2 linked regions of the Streptomyces venezuelae genome follow. The protein of the gene in region 2 interacts with the protein of the main gene of each other region in a pairwise test. Links are inferred from orthologs where the notes say so. Each region holds a gene or a part of one and is shown on either strand. Other genes may lie near its edges.

Region 1 (5,589 bases), 490 kb from region 2 along the record:
CCGGCCGTCGCTCGCCGACCACTGCATGTCCATCGCCCGCGCCCTCGGCCGCGCCGCCGTGAAGCACTACGGCCCCTCCCGGGCCCAGTCCTACTCCCGCCCCGTCTGCGACACCGCGTACGCGACCGGCGTCATGCGCGCGAGCTGAGCCGCGAGCTGAACGGCTCGACGCGTGCGGGGCGCCTATCGTTCCCCGTATGCACACCAACCCGACGCAGGCCGTGGTCCTGGCGGGCGGCCAGGGCTCGCGGCTGCGCCCCTACACCGACGACCGCCCCAAGCCGATGGTCGAGATCCCGGGCACCGGGACCCCGATCATCGGCCATCAGCTGTCCTGGCTCGCCGCCGAGGGCGTGACCGACGCGGTCGTCTCCTGCGGCCACCTCGCCGAGGTCCTCCAGGAATGGCTGGAAACCGCCGACCTCCCCCTCAAGGTGACGACGGTCGTCGAGTCCGAGCCCCTGGGCCGCGGTGGCGGTCTCAAGTACGCCGCCACGCACCTGCCCTCGCCGGACCAGCCCTGGTACGCGACCAACGGCGACATCTGGACCCGCTTCTCGCTCCGCGAGATGGCCGCCTTCCACGCCGAGCGCGACGCCCTCGCCACCCTCGCCCTGGCCCGCCCCCGCATCCCCTGGGGCGCCGTCGAGACCGACAACTTCGGGCACATCACCGACTTCGTCGAGTCGCCGCCGTCGCCGTTCCTCATCAACGCCGGCGTGTACGTCTTCTCCGCCGCCTTCACCGAGCTCCTCCCGGACCTCGGCGACCACGAGCGGACCACCTTCCCCCGGCTCGCCCGCGAGCGCCGCCTGGCGGGCTTCCCGCTGCCCCACGGGGCGTACTGGCGGGCCATCGACACCGCCAAGGACCTCACCGAGGCAGCCAAGGAGCTCGCCGCCCAGAGGGCCTGAGTGGGCTGAGTCGGCCTCAGTCGCCTGAGTGACTGAGTGACCTGAGAACCCTCGCCCTCGTACGTACGCCGAAGGGCGGCGCCGCCTCCGCGGTGCCGCCCTTCGCCGTATGTACTCCGCTCAGCCCAGCAGGCCGCCGATCGGGTTCCTCGCGCCGCCCGACGTCGAGCCGCTCTCCGACGGCGTGCTGCTGCCGCCCGTCGAGCCCGTCGAACCGGTGGAGCCGCCGCTCGACGTGCCGCCCGTGCTCGTGGGGGTGTCGCTGGTGGTCGGCGGGGGCGCCGGGTCCGACTGCGTGGGCGGGCGGGTCGTCGTGGCCGAGCCCGTGCTGCCGGTGCCCCGCGTGGCCGTCGGGCGCTGCTCCTGGGTGCGGGTGGCCTCCCGGGTCGTCTCGGTCGGCCGGGTCGCCTCCTCGGTCTCCTCGCGCCCCGCCGTGGCCTCCGTCGTCTCGGAGGTCGCGGACGGCTCGGGCGCCGTCGTGGTGCTCCTGGAGGGGGCGCGGCGCGTCGGCTCCGTGGGGAGCGGCTGGCCGGGGAGGTGGTTGATCGGGTCGTCGTTGGGGCCCGGGACGGTGACCATCTCGGTCGAGCGGACCGCGCCGCCGAGGACGGAGCCGATGAGGAGGGTGAGGCCGACGACGACCGAGGCGAGGAGCGTGCTGCGGCGCGTGACGCGGCGGCGGAGGGCCCAGAGTTCCGCGCGCGGCCCGAGGGTGCGCCAGGCCTCTCCGGCCAGGCGGCCGTCGAGCGAGTAGACGGGGGCGCCGGCGATGATCAGCGGGGACCAGGCGGCGAGGTAGATGATGTCGGCGGAGTCGTAGACCGGGACGGTCTTCCAGCTGACGGTCAGGAGGAGCGCGGCGGAGAGCAGGGCGCCGACGACGGCCGCCACCCGCTGCCAGAGGCCGAGGACGGTCAGGACGCCGACGACGACCTGGAGGAACGCGACGGTGAGTCCGGCGCCCACGGGGTGCTGGAGGGCGAAGTCGCGGAGCGGTTCGGCGAGGGGCCACGGGTGCAGCGAGTTGAGCCACTTCACCATGGAGCCCCGCTCGCCGCCGTCGAAGTAGACGGGGTCGCAGAGCTTGCCCATGCCCGCGTAGATGGAGATGAAGCCGAGGAAGACGCGGAGCGGGAGGAGGACGACACCGAGGTTCATCCGGCGGCCGGGGTAGTACGCGTGCCGGACCGGGTCGTGGGTCTGGCGGCGGCCGTCGCGGCCCTCGTGACCGGCCCTGGCGTCCCTGCCGTCCGCCGTGTCGTCCCCGTACGGCCCGGGGGTCTCGGGCCGGAGCTCGTACACGTCGTCGTAGGCGCCCTCGGCGCGGCGCATCGGCGGCAGGAGCGGGCCGGCTGCCTCGGCGGGCACCACCGGGGTGGGCATGGTGTCGTCGATGCGCGGGATGGCCTGCGTGACGCCCGTGTCGAGCCCGGCGTGTCCGGCGGTCGCCGGGTCGAGCGTGGAGACGGAGGACTCGCGGACGGCCTGGAGGAGTCCGGTCGCGCCCGGCGCGGACTTCCCCGTCCACACGACGGGACGGCGGCGCGGCGCGCCCCCTCCCGCGGCTCCGGCGGCGGCTGCGGCTCCCGCGAAGGCGGCGACGCGCGGGTTCCCGGCGAACGTCGGCGCCTTGGCCGGCGCGAGCCGCACACGGAAGCTGGCGTGGTTCACGATCACCTGGGCGGGATCGGAGTCCACTTTGACCATGCTCAGCGCGGGCTGATCGTCGAACCCCGGCCGGGGCGTTCTGGTGTCCACACTCATCTAACCGAGTGATCTGGGTTTAGGACACTGCCTTGACAGCTCGCAAATGTCCGAGACCCGTCAAGATCAACGCCGCGGCCGGGGCCGGGTCGTACGAAGGGGTGCGACGTCGGGCGTCGCGCCCGGTGTTACGCCATACGGCGGCGAGCCGCCTCGTACAGCACGACACCCGCGGCGACACCGGCGTTGAGCGACTCGGCGCCGCCCGGCATCGGGATGCGGACGAGGAAGTCGCAGGTCTCGCCGACGAGGCGGGACAGGCCCTTGCCCTCGGAGCCGACGACGATGACGACCGGGCCGGACAGCGCCTCCAGCTCGTGGACCTCGTGGTCGCCGTCGGCGGCGAGGCCGACGACCGTCAGGCCGGCCTTCTGGTACTGCTCCAGGCAGCGGGTCAGGTTGGTCGCGCGGGCGACCGGGGTGCGGGCGGCGGTACCGGCCGAGGTCTTCCACGCACCGGCCGTCATGCCGGCGGCACGGCGCTCGGGGACGACCACACCGTGGCCGCCGAAGGCCGCGACGGAGCGGACGACGGCGCCGAGGTTCCGCGGGTCGGTGATGCCGTCGAGGGCGACGATCAGCGGGTCCTCGTGGGCGTCGTAGGCCGCCGCGGCGAGGTCCTCGGGGTGCGCGTACTCGTACGGCGGGACCTGGAGGACGAGACCCTGGTGGTTCAGGTTGTTCGTCATGCGGTCGAGCTCGGGGCGCGGCGCCTCCATGATGTGGATGTTGCCGCGGCCGGTGGCGAGGTTCAGGGCCTCGCGCACGCGCTCGTCGTTGTCGATGAACTGCTGCACGTACAGGGTCGTGGCGGGCACGCCGTCACGCAGCGCCTCGAAGACCGGGTTGCGGCCGACGACCATCTCGGACGTCCCCTTGCCGCCGCGGCGCGCGACGGGCTTGCGCTTGGCCGCCTGCCGGGCCATCGCGTTGGAGACGCGGAACGCCTTGTGGCCCTTGCGGTCCTCGGCCTTGGGGGTCGGGCCCTTGCCTTCGAGGCCCTTGCGCCGCTGGCCACCGCTGCCGACCGTCGCACCCTTCTTGTTGGACGTGCGACGGTTCCTGCGCTGGCTGTTCCCGGCCATGACTACCTGTTTCCTCTATTGCCTGCGTACACAAGTCTTTAACTGAAGTGTGCCGCCCGGAGCCCCGAGCGGCACGTCTTCTAACGGTTGCCCAGCGTCCAGCGGGGGCCGTCGGGGCTGTCCTCGATCGCGAGACCGGAGTGGCTCAGCTGGTCGCGGATCGCGTCCGCGGTCGCCCAGTCCTTCCGCTCGCGGGCCGACTCGCGCTGCTGGAGCACGAGCCGTACGAGGGTGTCGACGACGCCGTGGAGCTCCTCGCCGCCACCGGACTCCTCGGCCCACTGCGGGTCGAGCGGGTCCAGGCCGAGGACGCCGAGCATGGCGCGGACCTCGGCGAGGCGGGCGATGGCCTCGTCCTTGTCGTCCGCGGCGAGGGCGCTGTTGCCCTGGCGGACGGTGGTGTGGATGATCGCGAGCGCGTGCGGCACGCCCAGGTCGTCGTCCATGGCCTCGGCGAAGGCCGGCGGCACCTCGGCGGCGGGGGCGACGGTCGTCCCGGCCTTCTCGGTGGCGCGCTGGACGAAGCCCTCGATACGGGCGAACGCCGACTCGGCCTCGCGCAGGGACTCCTCGCTGTACTCGATCATCGAGCGGTAGTGCGGGGTGCCCAGGTAGTAGCGGAGGACGATGGGACGCCAGTTCTTGACCATCTCCGACACCAGCACGCTGTTGCCGAGCGACTTCGACATCTTCTCGCCGGCCATGGTGACCCAGGCGTTGTGCACCCAGTACTTCGCGAAGTCGTCGCCGTAGGCCTTGGCCTGGGCGATCTCGTTCTCGTGGTGCGGGAAGATCAGGTCGAGGCCGCCGCCGTGGATGTCGAAGGCGGAGCCCAGGTACTTGTGGGCCATGGCCGAGCACTCCAGGTGCCAGCCGGGGCGGCCGCGGCCCCACGGCGTCTCCCAGTCGGGCTCGCCCGGCTTGGTCGCCTTCCACATCGCGAAGTCTCGCGGGTCGCGCTTGCCGGTGATGCCGTCCTCGGCGGGCTGCCGCAGGTCGTCGATGTCCTGGTTGGACAGCTCCAGGTAGCCCGGGAAGGAGCGCACGTCGAAGTAGACGCTGCCGTCGGCCTCGTACGCGTGACCGCGCTCGATGAGGCCCCGCATCATCTCGATCATCTCGGGTACGTGCCCGGTGGCGCGGGGCTCGTAGGTGGGCGGCAGGCAACCGAGCGCGTCGTAACCGGAGTTGAACGCACGCTCGTTCTCGTAGCCGATCGACCACCAGGGGCGGCCCTGGTCCGCACCCTTGGCGATGATCTTGTCGTCGATGTCGGTGACGTTCCGGATGAACGTGACGTCGTAGCCGCGGTAGGCGAACCAGCGGCGCATGATGTCGAAGTTCAGCCCCGACCGGATGTGGCCGATGTGCGGGGCGGCCTGCACGGTCGCGCCACAGAGGTAGATCGAGACGCAGCCCGGTGTGAGCGGGGTGAAGTCACGGATCTGCCGGGCGCTGGTGTCGTACAGGCGAATAGTCACCACTCCAGGGTAGTGGGCGTGTGGTAGTGCCCCGCGACCTGTCGACGATTCGCGGGGCACGATTCTTTCCCGGATTCCCCCGGGTTCCCCCGGATTCGCCCGGGATCACCCCCCCCTGGGACTCAGTGGTCCCGGCGCGTCACGGGGTAGACGAGGGCGGTCGCGAGGGCGGCCAGGCCCTCGGCGCGGCCCGTCAGACCGAGCCCGTCGGTGGTCGTGCCGGAGACGGAGACCGGCGCGCCGGCCGCCTCGCTCAGTGCCTTCTGGGCCTCGTCGCGGCGCTTGCCGACCTTGGGGCGGACGCCGACGACCTGGACGGCGATGTTGCCGATCTCGTAGCCCTCG
Region 2 (5,736 bases):
AGGTGATGTCGGAGGAGAGCAGCAGCGAGGAGTGCCCGCCGGAGACCAGCAGGGCCATCGTCGGCTCGGGCAGCCTGCCGTGCTCCAGCTGGTCGACACAGATGTGCGAGGCGAGGTGGTTGACGCCGTAGAGCGGCTTGCCGAGGGCGTACGCGTACGCCTTCGCGGCCGAGACGCCGACGAGCAGCGCGCCCGCGAGGCCGGGCCCGGCCGTGACGGCGATACCGTCGAGGTCCTTCGCGGAGATCCCGGCCGTCTTCAGGGCGCGCTCGATCGTCGGGACCATCGCCTCCAGGTGTGCGCGGGAGGCGATCTCGGGCACGACGCCGCCGAAGCGGGCGTGGGTGTCGACGCTGGAGGCGACGGCGTCGGCGAGGAGCGTGGTGCCGTGGACGATGCCGACGCCGGTCTCGTCGCAGGAGGTCTCGATGCCGAGTACGAGGGGTTCGTCAGCAGCCATCAGAATCAGTCTCAGTTCCTTGAACGGTCAGTCGCATCACGAGCGCGTCCACGTTTCCGGGCTGGTAGTAGCCGCGCCGGAAACCGATGGGCTCGAAGCCGAAGCGCTCGTAGAGCTTCTGGGCCCGGGTGTTGTCCACACGCACCTCGAGGAGGACCTCGTCGCACTCGAAGGCGGTGGCGTGGTGGAGCAGGTCGGTGAGGAGCCGGGCGCCGAGGCCCGTACCCCATTGGTCGCGGGCGACGGCGATCGTCTGTACGTCCCCGAGCCCGCCGGCCGCGGCGAGTCCCGCGTACCCGACGAGCCGGCCTTCGCCGCTCTCCGAGAAGGTCTCCGCCACGACGTAGCGGCGGGTGGCCCGGGGCCCGCGCGCGTGCGCGAGCTCCGACCAGAACATCCCCGCCGACCAGGCGTCCTCGGGGAACAGCTCGTCCTCGAGGGCCAGCACCGGGGCGATGTCCCACCAGCGCATCTCGCGCAGTTCCACGCCGCCGGTCACTTGGGCGTGACCACCTTGTAGTTCTTGGGCACCTGCGCGTCGGGGCGGCGCAGGTACATGGGCAGCGGGTCGAGGAAGCCGTCGCCGCCGGCCGCCAGCTTCTCCGCGGCGAGCCCGGCGAGGGCCGCCGCCGACTGGTGCTCGGGGTCGCGGGCGTCGGGGAAGGCCTCGGGGTAGAGACGGGCGCCCGCGCCGACGACGGGCAGGCCCGCGAGGCGCTCGGCGATCTCGGCGGGCCGGTCGACGGCCGCGTCGGTCACCCGGGTGCGGGAGTCCTCGTACCGCGCCCAGTAGACCTCCTTGCGGCGCGCGTCCGTCGCGACGGCGAAGGGCTCGTCGATCCCGGAGGCGTACGCGAGGCCGTCGAGGGTGCACAGGCCGTGCACGGGCACGCCGAGCACGGACGAGAAGGTCGCGGCCGTGACGAGGCCGACGCGCAGGCCGGTGTACGGGCCGGGGCCGACGCCGACGACGACGCCGGTGACCGCGTCGAGGGTCAGCCCGGCCTCCTTGAGGACCCGGTCGACGGCGGGCAGCAGCAGCTCCCCGTGGCGGCGGGCGTCGACCTGGCTCGACGAGGCGAGGACGGCCTCGCCGTCGTGGAGGGCGACGGTGACGGCGGGGGTGGCGGTATCCAAGGCGAGCAGAAGCACGCGAACAGCCTACGGCTCCCGGGACGGGCGGCGCCCCGGGAGCCGTGGGCGGGGCACCCACGGGCACGGCGCCCGGCCCGCGGGGGCACCGGCTGCTACCGTCACCCTTCGATACGTTCGTACGAGAGGTGGGCACGGTGGCAAGGAGCAGCTCGGGATTCGTGGCCGGGCTCACCGCGGCGGCCGTCGTCGCGGTCGGCGTCCTCGCGTACCAGGCCTCGGCCAACGCCCCCGCCGATCTGTCGGCGAAGCCGACGGCGCCGGGCACGGCCGTCCCGTCCGTCTCGCCGAGCGGCGGCCCGAAGCAGCCGGCGAAGGACCCGCTGGCGGTCCCGGCGGCCTCCGGCAGCGGCGAGCGGGTCGTGTACGCGCTCGCCGACCGCCAGGTGTGGCTGGTGAACTCCAAGGGCAAGGCCACGCGGACGTTCTCGGTGATGCCGAGCACGGTGGACCCGCTGCCGGGCTCCTACACGGTGACGTCGCGCTCGGGCGCGGTCACCGGCTCCGACGGGGTGCGGATCGAGCACGTGGTGCGGTTCGCGACGAACCAGGACGTGGTGATCGGCTTCAGCGCGGCGGTGGACGGCTCGACGCCGAAGCCGGACCCGTCGAAGAAGACCGGCGGCATCCGCATGAAGCGGGCGGACGGGGACGCGCTGTGGACGTTCGCGTCGATCGGCGCGAAGGTCGTCGTCGTCGCTTAGGGCCTGTCCTAGGCGGCTTCGTCCCGCCGTGCGACGGCGGCCTCCGCGACCGCTTCCTCACCCTGCCCGGGGCCGGGGCGGCGCGGCGGGGTGGACAGGGCGCGCGCGGCGGCGCAGGACGCCAGCAGCTCGCCCATCGAGACGTGGTCCCGGCCGTGTCCCGCTTCCGCTCCCGCTTCCGCGCGCTGTGGCGTGGCCATGCATGCCTCCCGTAGGTTAGGTACACCTAACCAGCTCGTGCATCCATGTCACCACGGCACGTACGACCGACGCAATATCTTCCCGACACGTTGTCGGAAGCTCCTACGATCAGACGTACGCGCCGCGCCCGGAGGCCTCGCCCTCAGTGCGCGCCTCAGGGCGCGCCCTCAGCCGAGGCCGAGGTCCTCGTCCGCCCAGCGCGAGCCGATCCCGCGGAGCACGACCGTGCGCCGGTCGTCGTCGGTGTCGCCGGTGACGCGGTGGATGAGGACGTGCAGCCGGTCGTCGGTCAACTCCTCGACCTTGCCGTCACCCCACTCCACGACCACCACGGACTCGGGCAGCGAGACGTCCAGGTCGAGGTCCTCCATCTCGTCGAGACCGCCGCCGAGGCGGTACGCGTCGACGTGCACCAGGGCGGGGCCACCGACCAGGGACGGGTGGACGCGGGCGATGACGAAGGTCGGGGACGTGACGGCGCCCCGCACCCCGAGGCCCTCGCCGAGGCCGCGGGTCAGGGTCGTCTTCCCGGCGCCGAGCTCGCCGGTGAGCATGACGAGGTCGCCGGGGCGGAGGAGTTTCGCGAGCCGGCGGCCGAGGTCCCCCATCTGCTCGGGGGAGTCGATGGCGAGGGTGGCGCCGGAGACGGGCGGGTGCGCTGCTTCCATACCGGCCAACCTAACTCCTGCGAGCGTCGGTCCTCGCCGTCGCGGGCCCCGACCCCTGCCCCGGGGCCGGGACGGCACCGGCGCGGACCAGCAGGTCGGCGAGGCGGTCGGTGACGGCCTCGGGGTGCTCCAGCATGACCAGGTGGCCGCCGTCCGGGACGATGACCAGCTCCGCGTCCGGGAGGAGGCCGGCGATGGCCTCGGTGTGCGAGCTGGGGGTGACGAGGTCGTTGTCCCCGGCGAGCGCGAGCACCGGCAGCTCCGCGAAGACGGCGAGGGCGGCGGCCTTGTCGTGCTCGGCGAAGGCCGGGTAGAACTCCGCCACCACGTCGATCGGGGTCGCCTCGATCATCCGCTCCGCGAAGCGGGCGACCCCCGGGTCCACGTCCTTCGAGGAGAACGAGTACTTCTTGATCAGGCCCGCGAACAGGTCGGCCGTCGCCCGGCGCCCCCGCTCGACCAGCTCCGCCTGCGACCCCAGCGCCCGCAGGACTCCCGGCAGGACCCGACGGACGGCGTTGACGCCGGCGAGCGGCAGCCCGTACGACACCTCGGCGAGGTGTCCGGCGGATGTGCCGACGAAGGCGGCGCCCACGACCCGGTCGCGGACGAACTCCGGGTACCGGTCGGCGAGCGCCATCATCGTCATGCCGCCCATCGAGTGCCCGACCAGGACGAGCGGGCCCTCGGGCGCGGCGACGTCGAGGACGGCCTTGAGGTCGCGGCCGAGCTGCTCGATGGAGACGGGCACCCCGTCCGGGCCGGACTGGGCGACGCCGTGGCCGGAGCGGCCGTGGCTGCGCTGGTCCCAGTGGACGGTACGGACGAGGCCGCGGAGCGCGGCGCGCTGGAAGTGCCAGGAGTCCTGGTTGAGGCAGTAGCCGTGGCTGAAGACGACGGTGACGGGGGCGGGTTCCCTGCGCCCGAAGAGCCGCCGTCGGCGGGCGGGCGGAGTGTCCGCCTCGACCTCGTCGACCTCGTAGTACAGGACGGTCGAGTCCTCGGCGAGCGCCCGGCCGGAGGTGCCGCGGAGGCTGCCGTACGGGCCGGTGGCGTCCAGGGCGAGCCGGGCCTTCTGGCGGACGGAGCGGCCGACCGTGAGCCGCTCGACGGCGACTCCGGCGGCCGCGCCGGCGGCGAGGACGCCTATCGCGGCCCCGGCGAAGCCGGCCCGCCGCCAACTGCTCGTACCGCTGCCACTGGACTCGCCCACGCCGGCTCCCCTATTCGTCCAGGTAGACGCGCGGCACGCGCGCGCCGATCCGGGTGACGATCTCGTACGCGATGGTGTCGGCGGCCACCGCCCAGTCCTCGGCGGTCGGCTCGCCCCGGTCGCCGGGGCCGAAGAGCACGGCCTCGGCGCCCGGCTCGATGGTGTCCCCGCCGAGGTCGACGACGAACTGGTCCATGGCGACGCGCCCGGCGACCGTCCGGACGGTGTCGCCGACGAGGACGGGACCGCGGCCCGAGGCGTGCCGGGGGACGCCGTCGGCGTAACCGAGGGGGACGAGACCGAGGGTGGTGGCTTCACCGGTGACGTAGTGGTGCCCGTAGCTCACCCCGTGCCCGGCGGGGACGTGCTTCACGAGCGCGACGCTCGCCTTCAGCGACATGACGGGCCGGAGCCCCAGCTCGGCGGAGGTGCCGAGCTCGGGGCTGGGCGAGACGCCGTAGAGGGCGATGCCGGGCCGGACGAGGTCGAAGTGGGCCTCGGGCAGGGTGAGGGTGGCCGGCGAGTTCGCGATGTGCCGGACCTCGGGCCGGACACCGGCCTGCTCGGCGTGGTCGAGCATCGAGCGGAAGACGTCGAGCTGCGCGGCGATCGAGGGGTGGTGGGGTTCGTCGGCACAGGCGAGGTGCGACCAGAGCCCCGTCACCTTGACGAGCCCGTCGACCTCCGCCTTCAGAGCGGCGCCGACGAGCTCGGGCCAGTCGGCGGGCTGGCAGCCGTTGCGCCCGAGCCCGGTGTCGGCCTTGAGCTGGATCCGGGCGGTCTTCCCGACGGCCTTGGCCGCCGCGACGACCTCCTCCAGCGCCCACATCCCGCTCACGGACATGTCGAGACCGGCCTCGATGCCCCGGTCCCAGGGGTCGCCGGGGGTCCAGAGCCAGCACATGACGGGGACGTCGGTGATCCCGGCGGCGCGCAGGGCGAGCGCCTCGTGCGGGGTGGCCGTACCGAGCCAGTCCGCGCCCGCGTCCAGGGCGGCGCGGGCACAGCGCACGGCGCCGTGTCCGTACGCGTCGGCCTTGACCACGGCCATGATCCGGACGTGGGGGGCGACGCGGGCGCGCAGCGTGCGGACGTTCGCACGCAGCGCGCCGAGGTCGATCTCGGCGCGGGCTCTGCGGGGCGGAGGTGTCTCAGTCATCGCGCCCAGTCTCTCAGGTGTCAGCCACCGGGCCGCTTACCCCAGATGTAGACCCGGTCACCCTTGCGGAGGACGTCCCAGAGTTTCCGGGCGTTGCCGTAGCTGAGATTGACGCAGCCCCGGCTGCCGGTGGGCGTGGCGATCTGCCCGTAGACGGCGTGGAAGGCCTGCCCGCCGCT

The links.
Region 1: the proteins of tsaE (region 2) and rlmB interact in binary tests that used the Escherichia coli proteins (3 or more experiments, as listed by UniProt). The link is inferred for Streptomyces venezuelae from one-to-one orthologs.

Annotation. Positions count from the first base shown.
Region 1 is NZ_CP029194.1:3,979,857-3,985,445, forward strand. What follows is about bases 1,786-4,529. They hold rlmB (23S rRNA (guanosine(2251)-2'-O)-methyltransferase RlmB), read right to left. Parts: upstream 3,764-4,529; coding sequence 2,807-3,763; downstream 1,786-2,806. Other genes in these bases: DEJ46_RS18060 (DoxX family membrane protein), read right to left, coding at 1,786-2,678; cysS (cysteine--tRNA ligase), read right to left, coding at 3,844-4,529. In the rest of the region: DEJ46_RS18050 (hypothetical protein), read left to right, coding at 1-148; DEJ46_RS18055 (NDP-sugar synthase), read left to right, coding at 198-914; more of DEJ46_RS18060, read right to left, coding at 1,035-1,785; more of cysS, read right to left, coding at 4,530-5,244; ispF (2-C-methyl-D-erythritol 2,4-cyclodiphosphate synthase), read right to left, coding at 5,367-5,589. UniProt on the Escherichia coli protein: Specifically methylates the ribose of guanosine 2251 in 23S rRNA.
Region 2 is NZ_CP029194.1:3,485,490-3,491,225, forward strand. The notes cover bases 1,436-4,326. They hold tsaE (tRNA (adenosine(37)-N6)-threonylcarbamoyltransferase complex ATPase subunit type 1 TsaE), read right to left. Parts: upstream 3,186-4,326; coding sequence 2,685-3,185; downstream 1,436-2,684. Other genes in these bases: tsaB (tRNA (adenosine(37)-N6)-threonylcarbamoyltransferase complex dimerization subunit type 1 TsaB), read right to left, coding at 1,436-1,612; DEJ46_RS15445 (hypothetical protein), read left to right, coding at 1,774-2,316; DEJ46_RS15450 (hypothetical protein), read right to left, coding at 2,325-2,516; DEJ46_RS15460 (alpha/beta fold hydrolase), read right to left, coding at 3,196-4,326. Also shown: tRNA (adenosine(37)-N6)-threonylcarbamoyltransferase complex transferase subunit TsaD, read right to left, coding at 1-460; rimI (ribosomal protein S18-alanine N-acetyltransferase), read right to left, coding at 450-932; more of tsaB, read right to left, coding at 956-1,435; more of DEJ46_RS15460, read right to left, coding at 4,327-4,398; alr (alanine racemase), read right to left, coding at 4,409-5,557; DEJ46_RS15470 (L,D-transpeptidase), read right to left, coding at 5,578-5,736. UniProt on the Escherichia coli protein: Required for the formation of a threonylcarbamoyl group on adenosine at position 37 (t(6)A37) in tRNAs that read codons beginning with adenine.